Phyllobacterium zundukense: one gene and its partner. The protein of the gene in region 2 binds, or shares a complex with, the protein of the main gene of each other region. Links are inferred from orthologs where the notes say so. Each region holds a gene or a part of one and is shown on either strand. Other genes may lie near its edges.

Region 1 (5,305 bases), 3.6 Mb from region 2 along the record:
GTATTCAAGTCCGCGGAAGAAGGCCGGGATTTCTTCGATTTTGTCTCTGGTCGCAAAGAACCGCCGGCCGGTACGGCGGCTGGTCTGGTCTACTCACGTTTTAATCATCCCAATAGCGAAATCGTCGAGGACCGGCTGGCTGTCTATGAGCGCACGGAAAACTGTGCGGTTTTTTCCTCGGGAATGTCGGCGATTGCCACGACCCTGTTTGCCTTCGTCCGTCCGGGCGACTCGATCCTGCACTCGCAGCCGCTTTATGGTGGCACGGAAACGCTGCTCGCCAAGACGTTCCTCAACATGGGCGTTGCAGCCGTGGGCTTCGCTGACGGCGTGAACGAAGCTTCGGTACAAGCTGCGGCTGATCAGGCGATGCAGAAAGGCCGTGTCTCGGTCATCCTGATCGAAACGCCAGCCAATCCAACCAACAGCCTGGTTAATGTGGCAATGATCCGCCGGATCGCCGAGGCTATTGGCGAAAAGCAGGGCCACCGCCCGATAATCGCTTGCGACAACACGTTGCTTGGACCGGTATTCCAACGGCCCATCGAGCACGGCGCGGATATTTCGCTGTATTCGCTGACAAAATATGTCGGTGGTCACTCCGATTTGATTGCCGGAGCAGCGCTCGGATCAAGAGCCGTGATGAAGCAGGTCAAAGCTCTGCGTGGCGCGATCGGTACGCAACTCGATCCGCATTCCTGCTGGATGCTCGGCCGATCACTCGAAACTCTCAGTATTCGCATGGAGAAGGCTGACAATAACGCCTTGGCCATTGCCAATTTCCTTCGTGACCATCCGAAGGTCGAGAAAATACACTATCTCCCGTACCACGACGCGTCTTCACCGCTTGGCAAAACGTTTGCCGCTCAGTGCACCGGAGCTGGCTCGACATTCTCATTTGACATTGTAGGTGGACAGCCCGCGGCCTTCAAGTTCCTCAACGCCCTGCAGATATTGAAGCTTGCCGTGAGCCTCGGCGGAACGGAGTCGCTCGCCAGCCATCCGGCAACGATGACTCATTCGGGCGTCCCCATCGACGTGCGCCAGCGCATCGGCGTGCTGGATTCAACGATCAGGTTGTCGATCGGCATCGAACATCCGGATGACTTGATTGCCGATCTGACGCAGGCATTGAGCATAGCTTGACCAATCGGCACGTACGGTAGAATTCGCTGACTTGTCTCTTGTACAACTGCGGGTAGCTGGTGCAAATTTGTGCGTGACTGCCTGGTCATGCTCACGCCCTTTTGCTGTTGCAGAAAGCTTTAATGGTAACTCGTCTTTATTCGCACCCGATTTATCTGGAACATTTGACCCCTCCGGGGCATCCTGAACGGCCGGATCGATTGCGCGCGCTCAACAAGGTGCTGGAGGATAGCACCTTCGATGCACTGGATCGCGTCCAGGCACCAATGGGCGACGAAACAACGATCCTTTATACACATCCCCAGACGTTTATTGAACGTGTACGCAGTACCATCCCCGAAGAAGGACTGACTCGAGTCGATTCGGATACGACTGTGAGCCCCAAAAGCTGGGAAGCGGTTTTGACGGCAATCGGTGCCGCCAATGCTGCTGTGGATGACGTATTTACTGGTGTCGCGGACAATGTCTTCGTGGCTTCGCGTCCCCCCGGCCACCACGCAGAGCGGGACAAAGCCATGGGCTTTTGTCTGTTCAACAGCGCCGCGATCGCAGCTAGGCACGCCCAAAAAGCCCATGGCATTGAACGTGTTGCAATCGTCGATTGGGACGTGCATCACGGCAATGGTACGCAGGACATCTTCTGGGATGATCCGTCGGTGCTTTACTGTTCGACGCATCAGATGCCGCTCTATCCGGGCACCGGAGCAAAGGACGAAACGGGTGCTGGCAATATCATCAATGCGCCTCTCAGTCCGCAGACTGGCAGCGACCATTTCAGAGAAGCATTCAACACGCGTATTCTCCCCGCTATCGATGAGTTTCGGCCGGAGCTGATTATCGTTTCTGCCGGCTTCGATGCTCATCATCGCGACCCGTTGGCGGAAATAAATCTGAACGAGGATGATTTTGACTGGGCGACAGGTGCCCTGATGGAAAGAGCTGGGAGCTATGCGTCAAACCGCCTTGTCAGCCTTCTGGAAGGCGGCTACGACCTGAAAGGTATGTCGCTCTCGGCGGGCGCGCATATAAGACGGTTGATGGGAGGATGAAGCATGGCCGATGTACAGAACAATTCCGATATCGCTGCCATGAGCTTTGAGCAGGCGCTCGATCAGCTGGAAAAAATAGTTGATGATCTGGAACGTGGTGATGTGCCACTTGAACAGTCGATCCGGATCTATGAACGGGGAGAAGCCCTCAAGAAGCATTGCGATACGCTCTTGAGCGCTGCTGAAGACAAAGTGCAGAAAATCCGTCTTGGCCGTAACGGTGAACCCGTCGGCACAGAGCCGCTCGATCCGGAGTGAAGCACAGCGATGCTGTTCAGTAAGGCGATGAACCGTTATGCTGGCGTCTCGACCCCTCCGGAGTAACGCACATGAGTTTTTCCCCTTGCCCAGACCCCAAGATAGGTGACTTGGCAGCAATCGATGCAATCGAGACGCTAATTATCCCGCGCACCAGCGATATTGGCGGGCTCGAAGTGCGGCGTGCCCTGCCGAGCGCCAAGCGCCGACTTGTCGGTCCCTTCATTTTCTTCGACCGGATGGGCCCGGCGATCCTTCGCCCGACCGATGCGCTTGACGTGCGGCCGCATCCGCATATCGGCCTTTCGACTGTAACCTATCTTTTCGATGGGAATATACGCCACCGCGACAGCCTCGGCACGGAAATGGTCATCAAACCTGGTGACGTCAATCTCATGACGGCCGGCCGCGGAATCGTTCATTCAGAACGTTCACCGGAGGAGCTGCGGACCGAGCCGTTGCCGATTTCGGGGCTGCAGACCTGGCTCGCACTGCCAGATCATCTGGAGGAAATCAACCCGGCCTTTGCCAATACAGGCGTAGGTGAACTGCCTGTCCTGCGCGAAGCAGGTATGGAAGCGCGTATCGTCATGGGCAAGTTCCATGGGGCTGGTTCTCCCGTCAAACAGCATGCGGAAACGCTTTACGTGGACATTCGGCTTGATCCCGGAAGCCATATTCAGTTGCCAGCCAACATTGCCGAAGAGCGGGCCATCTATACGCTGGACGGCTCGGTAGAAGTTGCCGGAGAGAACTTCCCGGCGGACCGTCTATTGGTGTTCCGCGCCGGTGACGAGATCATTGTCCGTGCACCGCAAGGCGCGCACCTGATGCTGTTTGGAGGTGCTGCTCTGGCGTCCAAGCGCTATATCTGGTGGAATTTCGTGTCTTCGTCCCAGGAACGGATCGAGCAGGCAAAAGAAGAATGGCGCACGGGCCGTTTCGATATCGTGCCAGGCGACGAGGAAGAATTCATACCACTGCCTGAAAACCGACCCATGGAGCGGTAAACTCCGCTTCTTGATGGTCTGCTGGTTTTCCTTTAGGGAAACGGCAGGAATTGAGCTTGGAACTGGAACCTGCGCTTTGGCCAAGAATTTTGAAACACCACTGCTTGATCGCGTTAAAATTCCCTTGGATTTGCGTCAACTGCCGGAATCCGATCTGCCTCAGCTGACGCAGGAATTGCGAACCGAACTGATTGATGCGGTTTCGACCACGGGCGGCCATCTCGGCGCGGGTCTTGGGGTCGTCGAACTGACGGTCGCGCTCCATCATGTTTTCGATACGCCGCATGACCGGATCATCTGGGATGTCGGCCATCAGGCCTATCCGCACAAGATATTGACCGGACGGCGCCACCGTATCCGCAGCCTGCGGCAGGAAGGCGGTCTTTCCGGATTTACCAAGCGCAGCGAAAGCGAGTACGACCCCTTTGGCGCTGCCCATTCGTCCACGTCGATTTCCGCAGGTCTCGGAATGGCGGTTGCCAGCGATCTTTCCGGCACGAAGCGCAACGTGATCTCGGTGATAGGCGATGGAGCGATGTCCGCAGGCATGGCCTATGAGGCGATGAACAATGCCGGAGCTCTCGATGCGCGCCTCATCGTCATTCTCAACGACAACGATATGTCGATTGCACCTCCTACTGGCGCTATGAGCGCTTATCTGGCGCGCCTTGTCTCCGGGCGGGCTTACCGCTCGTTCCGCGAAACTGCCAAACAGCTTGCCAAGAGGCTGCCGAAATTCCTGCAGGAGAAGGCGCGTCTATCGGAAGAGTATGCCCGCGGCTTCTGGACCGGCGGTACGATGTTCGAAGAGCTCGGCTTCTACTATGTCGGACCGATCGACGGGCACAATCTCGACCATCTGTTGCCCGTACTGAAGAACGTCCGCGACACGATGGACGGCCCGGTTCTGATCCATGTCGTTACACAAAAGGGCAAGGGTTACGCTCCGGCCGAGGCGGCCGCGGACAAATACCACGGTGTTAACAAATTCGACGTCATCACCGGAGCGCAGGCGAAGCCCCCGGCCAACGCGCCAAGTTATACGAAGGTCTTTGCTACGAGCATGATCGAGGAAGCACGTCACGACGACAGGATCGTTGCCGTAACAGCAGCGATGCCGGGTGGAACCGGTCTCGACCTTTTTGGGGAGGTTTTTCCCGAACGTACCTTCGATGTTGGCATCGCCGAACAGCATGCTGTAACTTTCGCAGCTGGTCTGGCAAGCGAAGGGTTAAAGCCGTTTGCCGCGATCTATTCGACATTTCTGCAGCGTGGTTACGATCAGGTGGTGCACGATGTGTCGCTGCAGAACTTGCCGGTGCGTTTTCCCATAGATCGGGCAGGGCTGGTCGGTGCTGACGGCGCGACTCATGCCGGCTCATTCGATACGGGTTTCCTGGCTGCATTGCCGGGTTTCGTTGTCATGGCCGCATCTGATGAGGCCGAGTTGCGCCATATGGTGCGCACGGCGGCCGAGTATGATGAAGGGCCGATCTCGTTTCGCTATCCACGCGGTGACGGTGTAGGTATCGATTTGCCCGAGCGGGGACAGGCTCTACAGATCGGCAAAGGCCGGGTTGTCCGTGAGGGGTCAAAGATCGCATTGCTCTCGTTTGGCACCCGCCTGCAAGAATGTTTGGCTGCCGCAGATGAGTTGGACGCGGCGGGACTTTCTACAACCGTTGCCGACGCACGGTTTGCCAAGCCGTTGGACGAGGATTTGATCTCGTCGTCTGGCGCGAGAGCACGAAGTGTTCGTTACGGTAGAGGAGGGGGCCATCGGAGGCTTTGCCTCACACGTTCTGCATTTTTTGAGCCGCGACGGGTTGCTGGATAACGGCC
Region 2 (5,214 bases):
TGCGATTACGACGTGCGACGATTACTTGCCTGACAAAGTTGGCAGCCTGCGACGCAAAGGTTGCGATCGTGCGGGTGAAACCGTTTACTTCAGTCATTCTCGTTGTCGTCGTCATCGCCGTTACTCCTTTTGAAGGGCGATCAAGAAAGTTAAACCGCGCGAAAACCATTTTCCGCGCACCACGCCGCGTTATCCCTCGAACCACTCGTAGGACACCGACGCTTCCTGAACATTTGCAGAATGATGCATAATAATTGATTATTCAAACGAATGTTTTTAATGTAAACCTTCAATAATAATGATGGATCAGCCATTCCGGGAACATTGCCATGAACGCACCACTTGATCTCGACCAGTTGCAGACATTCACGGCTATCGCCGACCTGGGCAGTTTTACAAGAGCTGCCGACAAGGTGAACAAGACACAATCCGCCGTGTCCATGCAGATGCGCCGGCTGGAGGAGCGCGTTTCAAAATCGCTTTTCGAGCGCGATGGCCGCACCAATCGACTGACGGAAGATGGCGAACGCCTGCTGGCCTATGCACGGCGGATGCTGCAGCTTAACAATGAAACCATTGCAGCTTTTGATGATACGCAGCTGCAGGGACACATTCGCATCGGCACTCCAGACGATTATGCCGACAGGTTTCTGCCGGAAATCATGGCTCGATTTTCCCGTTCCAATCCCCGCGTCGAGCTATCAGTCGTCTGCGAGCCCACCGTCAACCTCGACGAGATGATCCGCAAGGGTCAACTCGATATTGCGCTCGTAACGCAGTGCGACGAGCAGCGGCGCTCAGAAGTTGTGCGTAGCGAACAGCTGCTTTGGGTTACCTCAGCCCACCATAATGTGCATGAAGAACAAGTACTTCCGCTGGCAGTCGGTCGCCCGACCTGTATCTGGCGCGCTGCCGCGGTGGATGTTCTGGACAGCATGCACCATGACTACCGCATTCTCTTTACAAGCTGGTCGGCTACCGTCCTGGCGGCGGCCGTGCTGGCGGGCCTTGCTGTCTCGATCCTGCCCGAGTGCGCCTTGCGTCCGGGAATGCGCGTTCTGACGGAGGCCGACGGTTTTGGCCGCTTGCCGGAATTCGGCATCGGCATCATGCGCGGCCACACCAAGCCCTCCGCGATTGTCGATGCGCTGGCACAGCACATTGTCGAAAGTCTCGACAATCTGTCGATGCCCTCTCCCGTCAGCGTGAGCCAAGCTTCGGCGCCGATCATGGCCAATCAGCGTCTCCGGCAAGTCCGTGCAGCGGAGCTCGTCCCTGGCTGGTGATCACATTCCCCCTTGCCATGCCTTCACTGCGTCCAGGGGATAGAGCAACATGACGATGTTCAGGGTTAGGTTGTCGCGTATGACCCAGCCAGCCAGCAGCTCGAAGAAGATCGCCAGCATGATCGTCAGCCAGAGAGGAGCTCTGGCTGCGAAGAAGAAGCCTAGTACCATGAACAATATGTCGCTGACGGAATTCAGGACACTGTCGCCGACATAGCCCAGCGCGATCGTGGCTTCGCGGTAGCGATTGATGACCATGTCGGTGTTTTCAAAAATCTCCCAGGCCGCCTCGACCACGATAGCCATCAGCAGGCGCTGGCCGAGGGGCAATTTACGGGCGACAATCCAGAAAATAGCATAGAACAGGAAGCCATGGATAATGTGCGAGAGCGTGTACCAATCGGCGATATGCTGTGAATTATCTGGTGAATTCGTCTCGCCAACCCACAACTTTATTGTGCCGCAAGTACATATCGGGTTGCGGCCCATCCACAGCAGGATCGCTGCAGCGGCAGCAATCATGAGCGCCCCTATCGGAAGATAATGACGTAATTTCCAACCCTTGGAAGTAGCGCCAATATCTGCTGGCATGTGGATTCCCCTTTTTCCAACTCTTGCGGATAGGCGAAATTCCTGAGGCTTGCAATGGTGCAATCGAGGATTGCCGAGACTTGACCCTGACGGCAGGGGGACTAGGAATAGCGCATGAGCGAAAAGCCCGAATCTGCATCGAATGTTGCCGAATATACTGTCTCTGAAATCTCCGGCGCGTTGAAGCGCACGGTCGAGGACACTTTCGGGCACGTAAGGGTTCGCGGCGAGATTTCGGGCTATCGCGGCCCGCATTCGTCTGGCCATGCCTACTTCTCGCTGAAAGACGACAAGGCACGTATAGAGGCGGTCATCTGGCGGAGCGCCATGAGCCGGCTGCGTTTCCAGCCCGAAGAGGGCATGGAGGTCATCGCTACGGGCAAATTGACGACTTATCCGGGCTCGTCCAAATACCAGATCGTCATCGAGCAGATGGAACCTGCCGGCGCCGGCGCGCTGATGGCACTGTTGGAGGAACGCAAGCGCAAGCTTGGTGCGGAGGGACTTTTCGATCCCGCAGCAAAGCGACGACTGCCCTTCATGCCGCGCATTATCGGCGTTGTCACATCGCCGACCGGCGCTGTAATCCGCGACATCATCCACCGCATCACCGACCGTTTCCCGCTGCATGTTCTGGTCTGGCCGGTACGGGTGCAGGGCGAGACTTCTGGCGCTGAAGTCGCCAATGCGATCAATGGTTTCAATGGGTTAGAGCGAGGCGGCGTTCTTCCTCGTCCCGATGTCCTGATCGTAGCACGTGGCGGTGGCAGCCTTGAAGACCTTTGGGGATTCAACGATGAAGCCGTCGTGCGCGCCGTCGCCGCATCGCAAATTCCCATCATTTCTGCCGTCGGTCACGAGACCGACTGGACGCTGATCGACCTTGCCGCGGACGTTCGCGCACCGACGCCAACTGGTGCTGCGGAGATGGCTGTGCCGGTCAAGGCAGACCTTAAGGCACAGGTCGCGATGCTTGGCGCCCGGCTCGCTTCCGGCATGTCGCGCTATCTCGACCGCCGTCGTCAGGCGCAGCGGGCGCTTGCCCGTGCCCTGCCCTCGGCGGACCAGTTGCTTGCACTTCCACGCCGGCATTTCGATGAAACCGCAGGCCGTTTGGGCCGTGCCTTACAGGCGAATACGCAGAAGAAACGCGGCGAGTTCGACGGCTGCGCCAGGCAATTAGCGCCGCGGCTCCTTGAACAGAAAATTCGCGAAAAGCGGATTGAAATCAAGCGTTTGGACAGTCAGCTGCCGCGTTGTCTTGCAGCTTTTCTGCACCAGCGGCGCGCGGTTTTTGACCGGCAAGCCGCACGGCTTTCGATTGAACCTGCCGCACGGTTGGCACAAAGAGACCGCCAGGATCTGCAACAGCTGGACCGGCGTCAGATCCAGGCCGTCAATCTGCTGATCGACGGCGCCAAACGGCGCAGCGGCGAACTCGAGCGCCTGCTGAAAACCCTGTCATATCAAGGGGTTCTGGAACGTGGCTTCGCGGTTGTCCTTGACCAATCAGGCACGCCCATCAAGCGAGCGGGGGCTATTGCAAGCGGCGATGACCTTACCCTCAAGTTCCAGGACGGTGACGTACAAGCTGTCGCGAAAGATGGTGAAGAACGTCGATCGCAGCCGAAAACAGAGCGTCCCGCTCCTGCCAAAAAGCCCCCTACTCCGGCTGGTTCACAGGGCTCGCTCTTTTAGTACTTCGCGTCGCCACAACCATTTTTCTCGCCAGAGTTGAAAATTTCGTTCCGGATTCGATGATTCATGCGTCAGGAATCGGGTCTTCTTATGTGAGAATTGAATATTCTTGCAGAGAAACTGTCCCGGTATTGCGATCCGCCATTCAAAATCAGGTTTTCTATTCGCGCATCCACGCAGGACTGTTCAATTCAATCAAGGATTGCGACCAATCCTCGATGAAACGTTGGCGTTGTGCCCTGTCCTGCACCGCGAGCAGAGCCGGGCCGATGCGGATCGGCTGGGCAACGCCGGACTCTTTCAAATTTTGCGGACCATCGACGCCGGGGGGCAGTTCACCACTTTCCGTGAAATAGAACGCATTGGTTCGCGCCACCGATTGGCCACGCTCTGACAGGAGATAATCAAGGAACCGTGCGCCGAGATCTGCTCGCTGTGCACCTTTCGGGATAAGCGCACCACGGCTCAAGACGAGCGTATAATCGCGCGGCACCACCACGCCCAATTCCGGGTGACGCTGGGCGGCGTCGTAGGCATAGGAACCGAGCAGATTGTAACCGATGTAGAGATTGCCCTTGGCGACCTCTTCCAGGATTTCGCCGGTGCAGCAACGGGCCACAGCGGACGCACGCGCCATGCTTTCCAGCAGGCGGCCGAAGACGGTCGTCGTTTGCCGCGCATCATTGAAGGCGAGAAGATAACCGATCCCGGACAGGCGAATATCATAGGTGCCGACACGGCCGCGATAATAGTCGAGCCGCTCCCGTAAAAGGTCGGCGAGTTCGACATGGGTACGTGGAACTTCGGCCGGTGGCACCTTGCTCCTGTTATAGACGAAAACCGCCGGCTCATAGGTAAAACCGAAGACCTCGTCACGCCAATTGGCCCACTCTGCGACGCGAAGGGTTTCGGGCGACGTATGCGCCGCGGCGCAGCCGTCATTGGCGAGCTTGAGCAATTGGTCGACCGATGACGACAAGAGCAGATCGCCGAGCGGTTCCTGCTTGCGGCAGGCCTCGCTGGCCAAGGCATTCAGCTCGTTGGTCAGATATTCGTTGTAGTCAACCGACACATCCGGCGACGATTTCTGAAAATCCTCGATCAGCGGTTTTATCGCGACCAGGTCTGTCGTCGAGTAGATCGTCAGCGTGCCTGCGCCCGGCTGGACCGCTGGAAACAGCGTTTTGTTGTTCTCAGCAGCCAACGCTTGTGCGGCGGTGAAACCAGCCACCAAGAGCGCGAAACTCACCCGGATCATTTCGCCTCTCCCTTGAACAGCGGCACGGTCAGAACCACGGTAAAGCCTTTTTCATCGCGGGCGCGGAAGCTCAAGGTGCCACCATGGGCATTTGCCACTTCCTGGGCAATGGCGAAGCCAAGACCTGAGCTGCCTTCATGCGATTTCGACGTGGCAAAGCGCTGCGTCGCCTTCTCCCAGCTTTCCGGCGGGATGCCGGGACCATCATCCTCAACCTCGACAAAGGCTTGCGTGTCGCTGGCGCGTACCCGCACCTCCAGCCGCTGATCAGTGCCGTGCCGCAAAGCGTTGTCGATGACGTTGACAATAGCTTCGCGCAGGCTGACTGCGTCGCCGAGCACGAAGGGCCGGTCATCCGGCGCTTCGAAAGAAATGACGATA

Evidence for each region.
Region 1: the proteins of xseA (region 2) and N8E88_RS31300 are in contact, whole or in part, in a cryo-EM structure (PDB 8TXR), measured with the Escherichia coli proteins. The link is inferred for Phyllobacterium zundukense from one-to-one orthologs.

Annotation. Positions count from the first base shown.
Region 1 is NZ_CP104973.1:3,850,779-3,856,083, reverse strand. The notes cover bases 857-3,825. They hold N8E88_RS31300 (exodeoxyribonuclease VII small subunit), read left to right. Parts: upstream 857-2,198; coding sequence 2,199-2,453; downstream 2,454-3,825. Other genes in these bases: dxs (1-deoxy-D-xylulose-5-phosphate synthase), read left to right, coding at 3,540-3,825; N8E88_RS31295 (pirin family protein), read left to right, coding at 2,525-3,463; N8E88_RS31305 (histone deacetylase family protein), read left to right, coding at 1,269-2,195; N8E88_RS31310 (cystathionine gamma-synthase family protein), read left to right, coding at 857-1,146. In the rest of the region: more of N8E88_RS31310, read left to right, coding at 1-856; more of dxs, read left to right, coding at 3,826-5,300; N8E88_RS31945 (transketolase C-terminal domain-containing protein), read left to right, coding at 5,215-5,305. UniProt on the Escherichia coli protein: Bidirectionally degrades single-stranded DNA into large acid-insoluble oligonucleotides, which are then degraded further into small acid-soluble oligonucleotides.
Region 2 is NZ_CP104973.1:217,447-222,660, forward strand. The notes cover bases 1,406-4,283. They hold xseA (exodeoxyribonuclease VII large subunit), read left to right. Parts: upstream 1,406-1,991; coding sequence 1,992-3,575; downstream 3,576-4,283. Other genes in these bases: N8E88_RS13465 (DUF2585 domain-containing protein), read right to left, coding at 1,406-1,877; N8E88_RS13475 (ABC transporter substrate-binding protein), read right to left, coding at 3,736-4,283. In the rest of the region: N8E88_RS13455 (DUF1127 domain-containing protein), read right to left, coding at 1-115; N8E88_RS13460 (LysR substrate-binding domain-containing protein), read left to right, coding at 330-1,286; more of N8E88_RS13465, read right to left, coding at 1,287-1,405; more of N8E88_RS13475, read right to left, coding at 4,284-4,833; N8E88_RS13480 (sensor histidine kinase), read right to left, coding at 4,830-5,214. UniProt on the Escherichia coli protein: Bidirectionally degrades single-stranded DNA into large acid-insoluble oligonucleotides, which are then degraded further into small acid-soluble oligonucleotides.